One region of the Streptomyces violaceus genome, then DNA from elsewhere that is predicted to be linked to it. Evidence: riboswitches for the same ligand, from Rfam matches in the RefSeq annotation. Region 1 holds a riboswitch; each other region holds the start of a gene.
The links. Region 1 has a riboswitch for cyclic di-AMP ahead of OG542_RS24150 (transglycosylase family protein). Riboswitches for the same ligand answer to the same signal wherever they lie in the genome.
Positions count from the first base shown of each region.

Region 2: linked by a shared signal. The riboswitch ahead of OG542_RS05475 (M23 family metallopeptidase) and the one ahead of OG542_RS24150 (transglycosylase family protein) in region 1 are both predicted to bind cyclic di-AMP.
Region 3: linked by a shared signal. The riboswitch ahead of OG542_RS16315 (transglycosylase SLT domain-containing protein) and the one ahead of OG542_RS24150 (transglycosylase family protein) in region 1 are both predicted to bind cyclic di-AMP.

Region 1 covers NZ_CP107911.1:5,325,840-5,329,096, forward strand. Annotated here, with positions in the region: gene OG542_RS24140 (cytochrome P450 family protein) at 1-179, shown strand, start outside; gene OG542_RS24145 (transglycosylase family protein) at 327-1,283, shown strand; cyclic di-AMP (ydaO/yuaA leader) riboswitch at 1,512-1,678, shown strand; gene OG542_RS24150 (transglycosylase family protein) at 1,683-2,372, shown strand; gene eno (phosphopyruvate hydratase) at 2,630-3,257, shown strand, end outside.
Region 2 covers NZ_CP107911.1:1,212,182-1,215,438, forward strand. Annotated here, with positions in the region: gene OG542_RS05470 (DUF6250 domain-containing protein) at 1-405, opposite strand, end outside; gene OG542_RS05475 (M23 family metallopeptidase) at 579-1,493, opposite strand; cyclic di-AMP (ydaO/yuaA leader) riboswitch at 1,496-1,659, opposite strand; gene OG542_RS05480 (alpha-galactosidase) at 1,977-3,257, opposite strand, start outside.
Region 3 covers NZ_CP107911.1:3,645,284-3,648,540, forward strand. Annotated here, with positions in the region: gene OG542_RS16305 (LolA family protein) at 1-186, opposite strand, end outside; gene OG542_RS16310 (polyprenyl synthetase family protein) at 418-1,428, opposite strand; cyclic di-AMP (ydaO/yuaA leader) riboswitch at 1,933-2,107, shown strand; gene OG542_RS16315 (transglycosylase SLT domain-containing protein) at 2,111-2,887, shown strand; gene OG542_RS16320 (HAD family hydrolase) at 2,851-3,257, opposite strand, start outside.

The DNA of each region.
Region 1 (3,257 bases):
ACTACTGCCTCGGCGCCCCCCTCGCCCGTCTGGAGGGCCAGACCGCCCTCGCCACGCTCCTCACCCGCCTCCCGGACCTCCGGCTCGCGGCCGACCCGGCCGAGCTGAGGTGGCGCGGCGGCCTGATCATGCGCGGGCTGCGCACCCTGCCGGTGGAGTTCACGCCCGCCCAAAGGTGACACGCCGTCAGGACTGTGATCTTCACGTGATCTACGCGGCATTAACTTGTGACAAGTGATCGTCTGCCTATACGTTCACCCATCATCAGCGCGGCCTGGGAAATCCGGCGCCGCGCCGGTCACTGCCCTCTTGCGAAAGGTCTCCGTATGCTCTCCGGGAACGGTCGGCACCGTCGCCCCCGCCAGGCTCCGGCTCTCCTCGTCGCGGCCGGAGTGACCGGCTCCGCCATCGCGATCCCGCTCCTCGGAGCCTCCGGCGCCAGCGCGGCCGACGGCACGACCTGGGACCGGATCGCGGACTGCGAGACCGGCGGCGCCTGGAGCCAGAACAGCGGCAACGGATACTTCGGCGGCCTGCAGTTGTCCCAGGAGGACTGGGAGAACCACGGCGGCCTCGACTACGCCCCGAGCGCCGACCTGGCCAGCCGTTCCCAGCAGATAGCCGTGGCCGAGAGAATCCTCGCCGACCAGGGAGCCGGCGCCTGGCGTACCTGCGGACTGCTCTCCGGCCTCGAGCAGGACAAGAAGTCGTCTGACTCGGATGACTCGTCTGGTTCGTCGGATTCATCCGGATTGCTCGACTCCCTCGGTTCCTCCCCTTCGCCGTCCGACTCGCCGACCCCTGACGAGTCGTCGACCTCGAAGGACGATTCCGCTACGTCCGACAAGTCGCCCGACTCCGAGGAGTCCGCTTCGCGGGACCAGGAGCCCGACAGCTCCCCGTCGACGACGCCCGAGCGTGACAGGTCCGGCAACTCGCGGCAGGACGACGACTCTTCGGCTCTCACCGAGACCGGCACCGACACCGGCTCCGGCCGTCACCGCGGCCCCAGTGCCGACGAAACCCAAACGCCCGAGAACGGCCGCACGGACGACTCCACGGGCCGTCACGCCTCGCGCGACGAGGAGGGCTCCCGCGACACGTCCGAGGGTGCCTACATCGTGGGTATCGGCGACAGTCTCTGGTCCATCGCCGACTCCCTTGACGTCAGCGGCGGATGGCACGAGCTCTATGACGGCAACAAGAAGGCTGTCGGTACCGACCCGAACCTCATCCGCCCCGGTCAGACGCTCACGGTAGAGGGCGAAGCGGGCGAGAAGTAGTTGTTCGGGCAGTGCGGAAACAGGGGCGGAAGTCGCCCCGAACCCGCGCGAGTTCGCGTCATGATTCGCGGCTAATGTCCCGTTTGGGGTCCGTGAGAGATAGATCTCAGAAGCCCTGATCGTCTTTGAAATTCGGCGGATCGCGTGGCTACGGTCGGGACCGCTCGTCACCACGAGCCCCGGCTGCCGCAACGCCGAATCCTGCCAGCGGCCGTACGGGAACAGTCGTCGCGTCAAGCGCCGTAGGCAGGAGCGGGGGACCCAAGGTAAGTGCCCGACCGGCCGGTTGCGCCGGAAGGGCTTGGGGTGAAGCCGTGTCCCGGGAGGGGCGCGGCCGGGCAACTCAACCGGCCCGAACCCGACAGCTCACCTCGCAGGCGTCGGTGAGGGGATCCTTCCATGCTGTTTTCCAGCAAGGGCAAGCACCGCCGTCCGTCCAAGGCCAGCCGTGCCATCGCCGTCGCCGGTGTCACCGGCGCCGCTGTCGCCGCCCCGCTGATGGCGGCCGGCGGCGCTTCCGCCGCCACCGCCTCCGAGTGGGACGCCGTCGCCCAGTGCGAGGCCGGCGGCAACTGGTCCATCAACACCGGCAACGGCTACTACGGCGGTCTGCAGTTCTCCGCCTCCACCTGGTCCGGCTACGGCGGTACCAAGTACGCCGCCACCGCCGACCAGGCCACCAAGGAGCAGCAGATCGAGATCGGCGAGAAGGTCCTCGCGGGCCAGGGCAAGGGTGCCTGGCCGGTCTGCGGCAAGGGCCTGTCGAGCGCCGGCTACAGCGGCGGCGGCTCCTCCTCGAGCGACTCCGGCAGCTCCTCGCAGCAGAGCACCGAGTCCCGCGAGACCCAGCAGCAGCCGGCCTCCCGCTCCGACGAGCGCCCGGCCGCCAAGAAGACCGTCACCACCCCGACCGGCAAGAAGGTCAAGAAGGGCGACGGCGAGTACAAGGTCGTCAAGGGCGAGACCCTCAGCTCGATCGCGGCGGACGAGAAGGTCGAGGGCGGCTGGGAGAAGCTGTTCCAGCTGAACAAGGACATCGTCGAGGACGCCAACCTCATCTACCCGGGCCAGCAGCTGCACCTGAAGTAAGCAGCGGCTCTCAAGGGCTCCCCGCCCCGGCGCGTGTTCCCCCGTACGCGCCGGGGCGGGGTTTCTTCTGCCGGACTTTTCCGTCACCGTCTTTGTTCCGTTCGGAAACAATTTACTCTCGGTTCTGTCCATGGGGTGGGCGACCCGGTGGCCGATCGGCCCGAGCCGGTTAGGCTCATGTCGCGAGCCACCACGGCCCGCACCTCGCCGGGTCCACGCGACCCGCGTACCCAGCGTCACATCAGAAGGAGATGCTCGTGCCGTCCATCGACGTCGTCGTAGCCCGGGAAATCCTGGACTCCCGAGGCAACCCCACGGTCGAGGTCGAGGTCGGCCTCGACGACGGCAGCACCGGTCGTGCCGCCGTCCCGTCCGGCGCCTCCACGGGCGCCTTCGAGGCCATCGAGCTGCGTGACGGCGACTCGAACCGCTACCTGGGCAAGGGTGTGGAGAAGGCCGTCCTCGCGGTCATCGAGCAGATCGGCCCGGAGCTCGTCGGCTACGACGCCACCGAGCAGCGCCTGATCGACCAGGCGATGTTCGACCTGGACGCCACCGACAACAAGGGCTCCCTCGGCGCCAACGCCATCCTCGGCGTCTCCCTCGCCGTCGCCCACGCCGCCTCCGAGGCCAGCGACCTGCCGCTCTTCCGCTACCTGGGCGGCCCGAACGCGCACCTGCTGCCGGTGCCGATGATGAACATCCTGAACGGCGGCTCGCACGCCGACTCCAACGTGGACATCCAGGAGTTCATGATCGCCCCGATCGGCGCGGAGTCCTTCTCCGAGGCGCTGCGCTGGGGCGCCGAGGTCTACCACACGCTGAAGAAGGTCCTGAAGAGCAAGGGCCTGGCCACCGGCCTCGGCGACGAGGGCGGCTTCGCCC
Region 2 (3,257 bases), 4.1 Mb from region 1:
GTGGTCGTACTCCTCCAGCGCCCCGCCACGCGACGTCGCGAAGAGGTCGTCCGGGGAGCGGACGTCGGTCGCGTTCCAGAAGTTGTTGAGGTCCGAGACCCGGTCGTTGACCCCACCCTCGGAGACGGGCGTGGCGGTGTACTCGAGGACGTACGGCCCTTCGATCCGCTGCCGGAACCAGACGGTCGCTCCGCTCGGTACGTCGATCTCCAGGACCCCGCGGGAGGCGGTGACGGTGCCGCCGTCCTGGAGTTCGGTCGCCCACCTGCCGAGGCCGTGGCAGAAGTCGTCGTGGGCGATCAGGCGGCGGTGACGGGGAGCGGCGTTCGCGGTCGCCGCCGGGGCGAGGGCGGCCAGGGCGGCTCCGGCGGCCAGGGCTCCGAACGTTCTCCGGGTGGTCGGCACGGGACACAACTCCTTCGGAAAGCGCTTGCACTCACGACGGGATCACTGTGTCCCAACTGCCGCGTCCTGTCGATCCCTTGAGACGATCGGCGGCCGCGCACACACCGAAGGCCGGACCCGGGGATCAGGGTCCGGCCTTCGGCCGCGTGTCAGGCAGGTGGTCGTGCGGTCGGTCAGCCCACGGAGACGCCGTGCGAGCGCAGGTAGGCGACCGGGTCCAGGTCCGAGCCGTAGTCCGGCGTGGTGCGGATCTCGAAGTGCAGGTGCGGTCCGGTCACGTTGCCGGTCGCACCGGACAGGCCGATCTGCTGCCCGGCGGTCACAGTTTGGCCGGCCGAGACGGAGAGCGAGGAGAGGTGGGCGTACTGCGCGTACTTGCCGTCCTCGAGCTGGATGACGACCTGGTTGCCGTACGCGCCGCCCCAGCCGGCGGAGACGACCGTGCCCGCGCCGACGGCCTTGAGCGAGGTGCCGGTCGGGACGACGAAGTCGACACCGGTGTGGTAGCCGCTGGACCACATGTTGCCGGACATGTGGTACGGCGTGCCGACAGAGGCGCCGTCCACCGGAAGGCTGAAGCCGGAAGCCTCGGCGGCCGGCTTGGCGGCAGCCGGCTTCGCGGCGGTGTCGGCCTTGGAGGACGACTCGCCGGCGGACGACTTCTCGGCCGAAGCCTTCGGCGCCTTCGGCGCGGACGACTGCGCCTTGGGCTCACCCGCCGCCTTCTTGCCGACCGAGAGCTTCAGGCCCGGGTGGATCAGCGACGGGTCGGCACCGACCGCGTCACGGTTGTCGGCGTAGAGCTTCTTCCAGCCACCGCTGACGTTCTGGTCTTCGGCGATCTTCGCGAGATAGTCGCCGGCCTTCACGGTGTACGTGCGAGCGCCCGTGGCCTTTTCGGCGGCCTTCTTCCCGGCGGCCGGAGCGGACTGGACGGCCTTTTTCGGAGCCGACTGCGGGGTGGCGGCGTGGGCGCCGGCGGCCCCCATGAGCGGAAGGGCGAGGGCGGCCCCGCCGGTTCCGGCGACGGCGATGGAGCGGGTGAAGCGCTGGGTCTTCGGGCGGCGGTGCTTACCCTTCGCGGGCATGGCGATTTCCTCTCCGTCGCCTGCGAGGTGAGCTGTCGGGTTCGGGCTGGAGATGCCCGGCCGCGCCGAGGCGCGGCTTAACCCCAAGCCGTTCCGGGAACCGGAACAGGCGTCTTACCTGTGGGTCCCCCGCTCCTGCCGTACGTCGGGTCAGCGTGTGGGGCTCCGGGCGGCGGCAGGATTAGGCGTCCGTCCGGATTGGTGTGGAACGTAAGCGACCAAGACGCAATGGGACAAGCTTGCGGTTGCCGGTGAGAGCGTTTTTCTTGACGCGTCGGCACATTTCCCGTCACCGAGCGTGGATTACCGATCTCCGACTTTCCTCAATGTCCCTGAATAACGCAGGAATTACGTGAACATGACGACAACAGATCGTCACGAATATGACGATGGTCACGCACCCCGACCTCATCTCCTTTACGATCGGGGCACGTTATACCGAAGCACCTTAAGTGCCCTATTCGCCTTATTCGGACAGAACGACTACTTGAGCCTAAGGCGGACGACCGCGGCATCCAGGTCGCCCCGCAGGCCGACTCGCAGCCCATGATGGGCGAGTACGACCCCTCGGTGAACTTCGCCCGTTTCAAGGCATTCGTACGTCGCTGTCGGGTCGAGGCCTCGCAGCCGGAGCGCCGGAACAGGCTCGCCGTAGCGCTGCGCCTGGAGCCAGGCGAGGACGACGGTCTCGTCACCGAGGACGTACTGGACCGCACTCAGGCCGCCCTCCGGGGGCCGCAGCCGGTACAGGTCGCCGCGCTGCACCACGGGCCGGATCTCCTTGTAGAGCCCCACCCACTGCCGCGCCTCGGCGAGCTCCTCCGCCGTCCACTTCGTGAGGTCGCCGCCCACCCCGAGCACCCCGGCCATGGCACTGACGAACCGGAACCGCAGGGAGCTGGCCCGCTGGTTGAGCATGGCGTTCGGACTGTCGGTGACCCAGGCGGCCATGACCCGGGCCGGATGGATCTGGCTGAAGCCGTGCTGGATGGCGAGCCGGTCGAGCGGGTCGGTGTTGTCGGAGGTCCACACCTGGTCCGTACGGCCCAGCACCCCGAGGTCGATCCGGCCGCCGCCGCCCGAGCAGGACTCGAAGGCCACGCCCGGGTGGGCCGCCCGCAGTCGGTCCAGCAGGCCGTACAGGGCGCGGACGTGGTCGACCCACAGCCGCTGCGGGTAGGGGTCGTCCGGCCAGCCGGCATCGGAGAAGCAGCGGTTGAAGTCCCACTTGACGTAGTCGATCGGCGCACCGGAGAGCAGCCCGTCGAGCCGCTCCCACAGGTACTCCTGGACGTCCTCGCGGGCGAGGTTCAATACGAGCTGATTGCGGAACTCCGTCCGCTTTCGTCCCGTTTGGTGCTGCACCCAGTCGGGGTGCGCGCGGTACAGGTCGCTGTCCGCGTTGACCATCTCCGGCTCGACCCAGATCCCGAACTGCATGCCGAGACCGTGCACATGGTCGGCGAGCGGCTTCAGCCCGCCCGGGAAGCGGTCGGGGTTGGGCGTCCAGTCACCGAGCCCGGCCCGGTCGCTGGTCCGGGACCCGAACCAGCCGTCGTCGACCACGAACAGCTCGACGCCCATGGCCGCGGCCCGCGCGGCGAGCGCCCGCTGCTGCTCCTCGGAGATGTCGAACTCGGTGGCCTCCCAGGAGTTGAACAGCACCGGCCGGTCCCGGTCCGCGTCCGGGACGACGTGGGTCCGCTGGTAGGCGTGCCAGGAGCGGCTCGCCCCGCCGAAGCCGCCGTCGCTCCAGAGCCCGGC
Region 3 (3,257 bases), 1.7 Mb from region 1:
CTGTGCGGTGATCTTCGGGAGGTCGGGGTCACCGGAGTCGGCAAGTGCGGGGACCAGCCCGATCGTCGCGGCCGCCACCCCCATCACCGTGACCGGGACGACGTACCGCGCGGCTTTGCGCCGCCCGGAGCGCTGCTCGTCGACCTCCCCGCCGGTCGTGCTGTCGTCGGATGCGTACGGTGCCATGTGTGCCCTACCTCCGTGGTCGGCGGCGGCTGTCCGTGTTCGTCCACGCACTCGTCCCTGAGCCGCCATTCTCACCCGAACAGGTGAGGAGTGGTGTTTCCGTGGTGTCCATCTGACCAAATCGGCCAGGGAAATACGTCAGACCCCGGACTCAACTCCACGTACTGCTGGGGTATGACACGGAGGGGCGGCTTCTCCCCCGACCCGTAGGGGTCGTGCGGGAAAGACCGGCTAGCCGGCCCGGTGCACCACCGCGTCGCACAGTTCCACGAGTGCCGTCTTCGCGGCGCACTCGGGCAGGGGGGCCAGGGCCGAGCGGGCGTCCTGGGCGTAGCGGACGGTGTCCTTCCGGGCCTGCTCCAGCGCCGGGTGAGCCCGCAGCTGGCGCAGGGCCTCGGCGTGCCGTTCGTCGTCGGTGAGGTCGGAGTCCAGCAGCTCGCACAAGGCGATGTCGTCCGCGAGCCCGAGCCGGGCCGCCCGCTCGCGCAGCCGCAGCACCGGCATCGTGGGGATGCCCTCGCGCAGATCGGTGCCCGGCGTCTTGCCGGACTCGTGCGAGTCGGAGGCGATGTCCAGGACGTCGTCCGCGAGCTGGAAGGCGACGCCGAGCCGCTCGCCGTACTGGGTCAGCACGTCCACGGTCGTCTCGTCGGCGCCGGACATCATGGCGCCGAACCGGCACGACACCGCCACCAGCGAACCGGTCTTGCCGCCCAGCACGTCCAGGTAGTGCTCGACGGGGTCGCGGCCGTCCTGCGGTCCGGCCGTCTCCAGGATCTGCCCGGTCACCAGCCGTTCGAACGCCTCGGCCTGCACCCGCACCGCCTCCGGACCGAGGTCGGCCAGGGTGTGCGAGGCACGGGCGAAGAGGAAGTCGCCGGTGAGGACCGCGACGGAGTTGCCCCAGCGGGTGTTCGCACTCGCCACTCCGCGGCGCACCGTCGCCTCGTCCATCACGTCGTCGTGGTACAGCGTGGCGAGGTGGGTCAGCTCCACGACGACGGCCGACGGCACGATCCCGGGCGCGTACGGGTCACCGAACTGGGCGGAGAGCATCACGAGCAGCGGACGGAACCGCTTGCCGCCGGCCCGCACCAGGTGCTGGGCGGCCTCCGTGATGAAGGGCACCTCGCTCTTGGTGGCCTCGAACAAGCCTTCCTCGACAGCCGCCAACCCGGCCTGGACATCGGCTTCCAGAGCCTGGTCCCGCACGCTCAGCCCGAACGGCCCGACGTCGGTCACGAGGGGTCTCCTGTCTGCTGTGTCTGCCGGTGATTACGCGGATTGTCGATAGGTCGCTGCCATCACTCGAGTCAGCGTATCCGGTCACGTTTCGATCACCGCCAGCGCCCATGGTTACAGGCCGGGTGGTATCTGATCACGACCGTTATGTTTTTGATCAGGCCATAAGAACAGACATTTATCGACTTACCAGTCGATAGTGAGATATTCACGATTTGCCATGACGATTGAGCAAATTCCCTTTGACGGCAATTGCCCCACAGGCTCGTGATCAGTGAGTTGAATCACGTTAACCCCTGTGCCGCCCCACCCCGACATCAACCCGTACCCCCTTCAGCCGAACGCCAGTTGAGCCTTGACAGTCGCAAAGGATCAAGCGGACCAATCACCCCTGACCAAGGTCAACCGCGCGATATGTGACTCCGGTGCTTGTTCCCGACATGTGCTCTCGCATACGTTCCCGGCCTGTCCGGCGGACGCCGAATCCTGCCGCCGCCCGGACCCCCACACGAACCGACCACTCACGCAGGGCAGGAGCGGGGGACCCAGGTAAGTCGCCGGTCCGCACAGCGGCACGGCTCGGGGTTAAGCCGCGCACGGCAGTACACCGCCGTACGCGGCCGGGCACCTCCCGGCCCGAACCCGACAGCTCACCTCGCAGGCGCCGGAGAGGAACATCGCCATGGCCGGACGAGGCAAGCACCGTCGCCCCAGAACCAACCCGCTCACCCGAGGTGTCGCCATCGCAGGCACCGGCGGAGCGGCACTCACCCTCCCGCTCCTCGGAGCCACCTACGCGAGCGCCGCCGAGGCGCCGCAGAGCGCACCCGCCGTCGCACAGTCCGTGCCCCAGGCGGCCCAGCCCAAGTCGCTCACGTACACCGTGGCCAAGGGCGACACGCTCTACCGCATCGCGGACAAGTACGACGTCTCGGGCGGCTGGAAGAAGCTCTACAAGGACAACCGCTCCGCCGTCGGAGACGACCCGAAGCTGATCCACCCGGGCCTGAAGCTGAAGGTGTCGACGACCAAGGCGGCCGCCGCGAAGAAGGCGACCAAGTCGTCCGCCCCCGCCAAGCCGGCCGCGAAGCCCGCCGGTGGCGCCGCCAAGGCCACCCAGGCCTCCGCGAAGACCTACGCGAACAACCTCGACGGGTGGATCCGCGAGGCGCTGGACGTCATGGCGCAGAAGGGGATCCCGGGTTCGTACGACGGCATCTACCGCAACGTCATGCGCGAGTCGTCGGGCAACCCCCAGGCCATCAACAACTGGGACTCGAACGCCGCCAAGGGCACCCCGTCCAAGGGTCTGCTCCAGACCATCGACCCGACCTTCCAGGCCTACCACGTGGACGGCACGTCGTGGGACCCGTACGACCCGGTCGCCAACATCACCGCTGCCTGCAACTACGCGGCCGACCGCTACGGCTCGATCGACAACGTCAACGGCCCGTACTGAGCCGTCTGAGCCGTCCCGCCCAGCAGTCGTTCGAGGACGACGGCGATGCCGTCGTCCTCGTTCGACAGGGTGACCTCGTCGGCCACGGCCTTGAGTTCGGGATGGGCGTTCGCCATCGCGACGCCGTGGGCCGCCCAGTCGAACATCGGAATGTCGTTGGGCATGTCACCGAAGGCGATGGTGTCCGCCGGCCGCAGCCCCAGATGCTCGGCGGCCAGCGCCAGGCCCGTCGCCTTGGTGACGCCGCACGGCTGGAGCTCGACCGTGCCGGGCCCCGACATCGTCACCGTCGCCAGTGAGCCGACCACCGAACGGGCCGTCGCCGCCAACTCGTCGTCCGTCAGACAGGGATGGCGCAGCAGCACCTTGC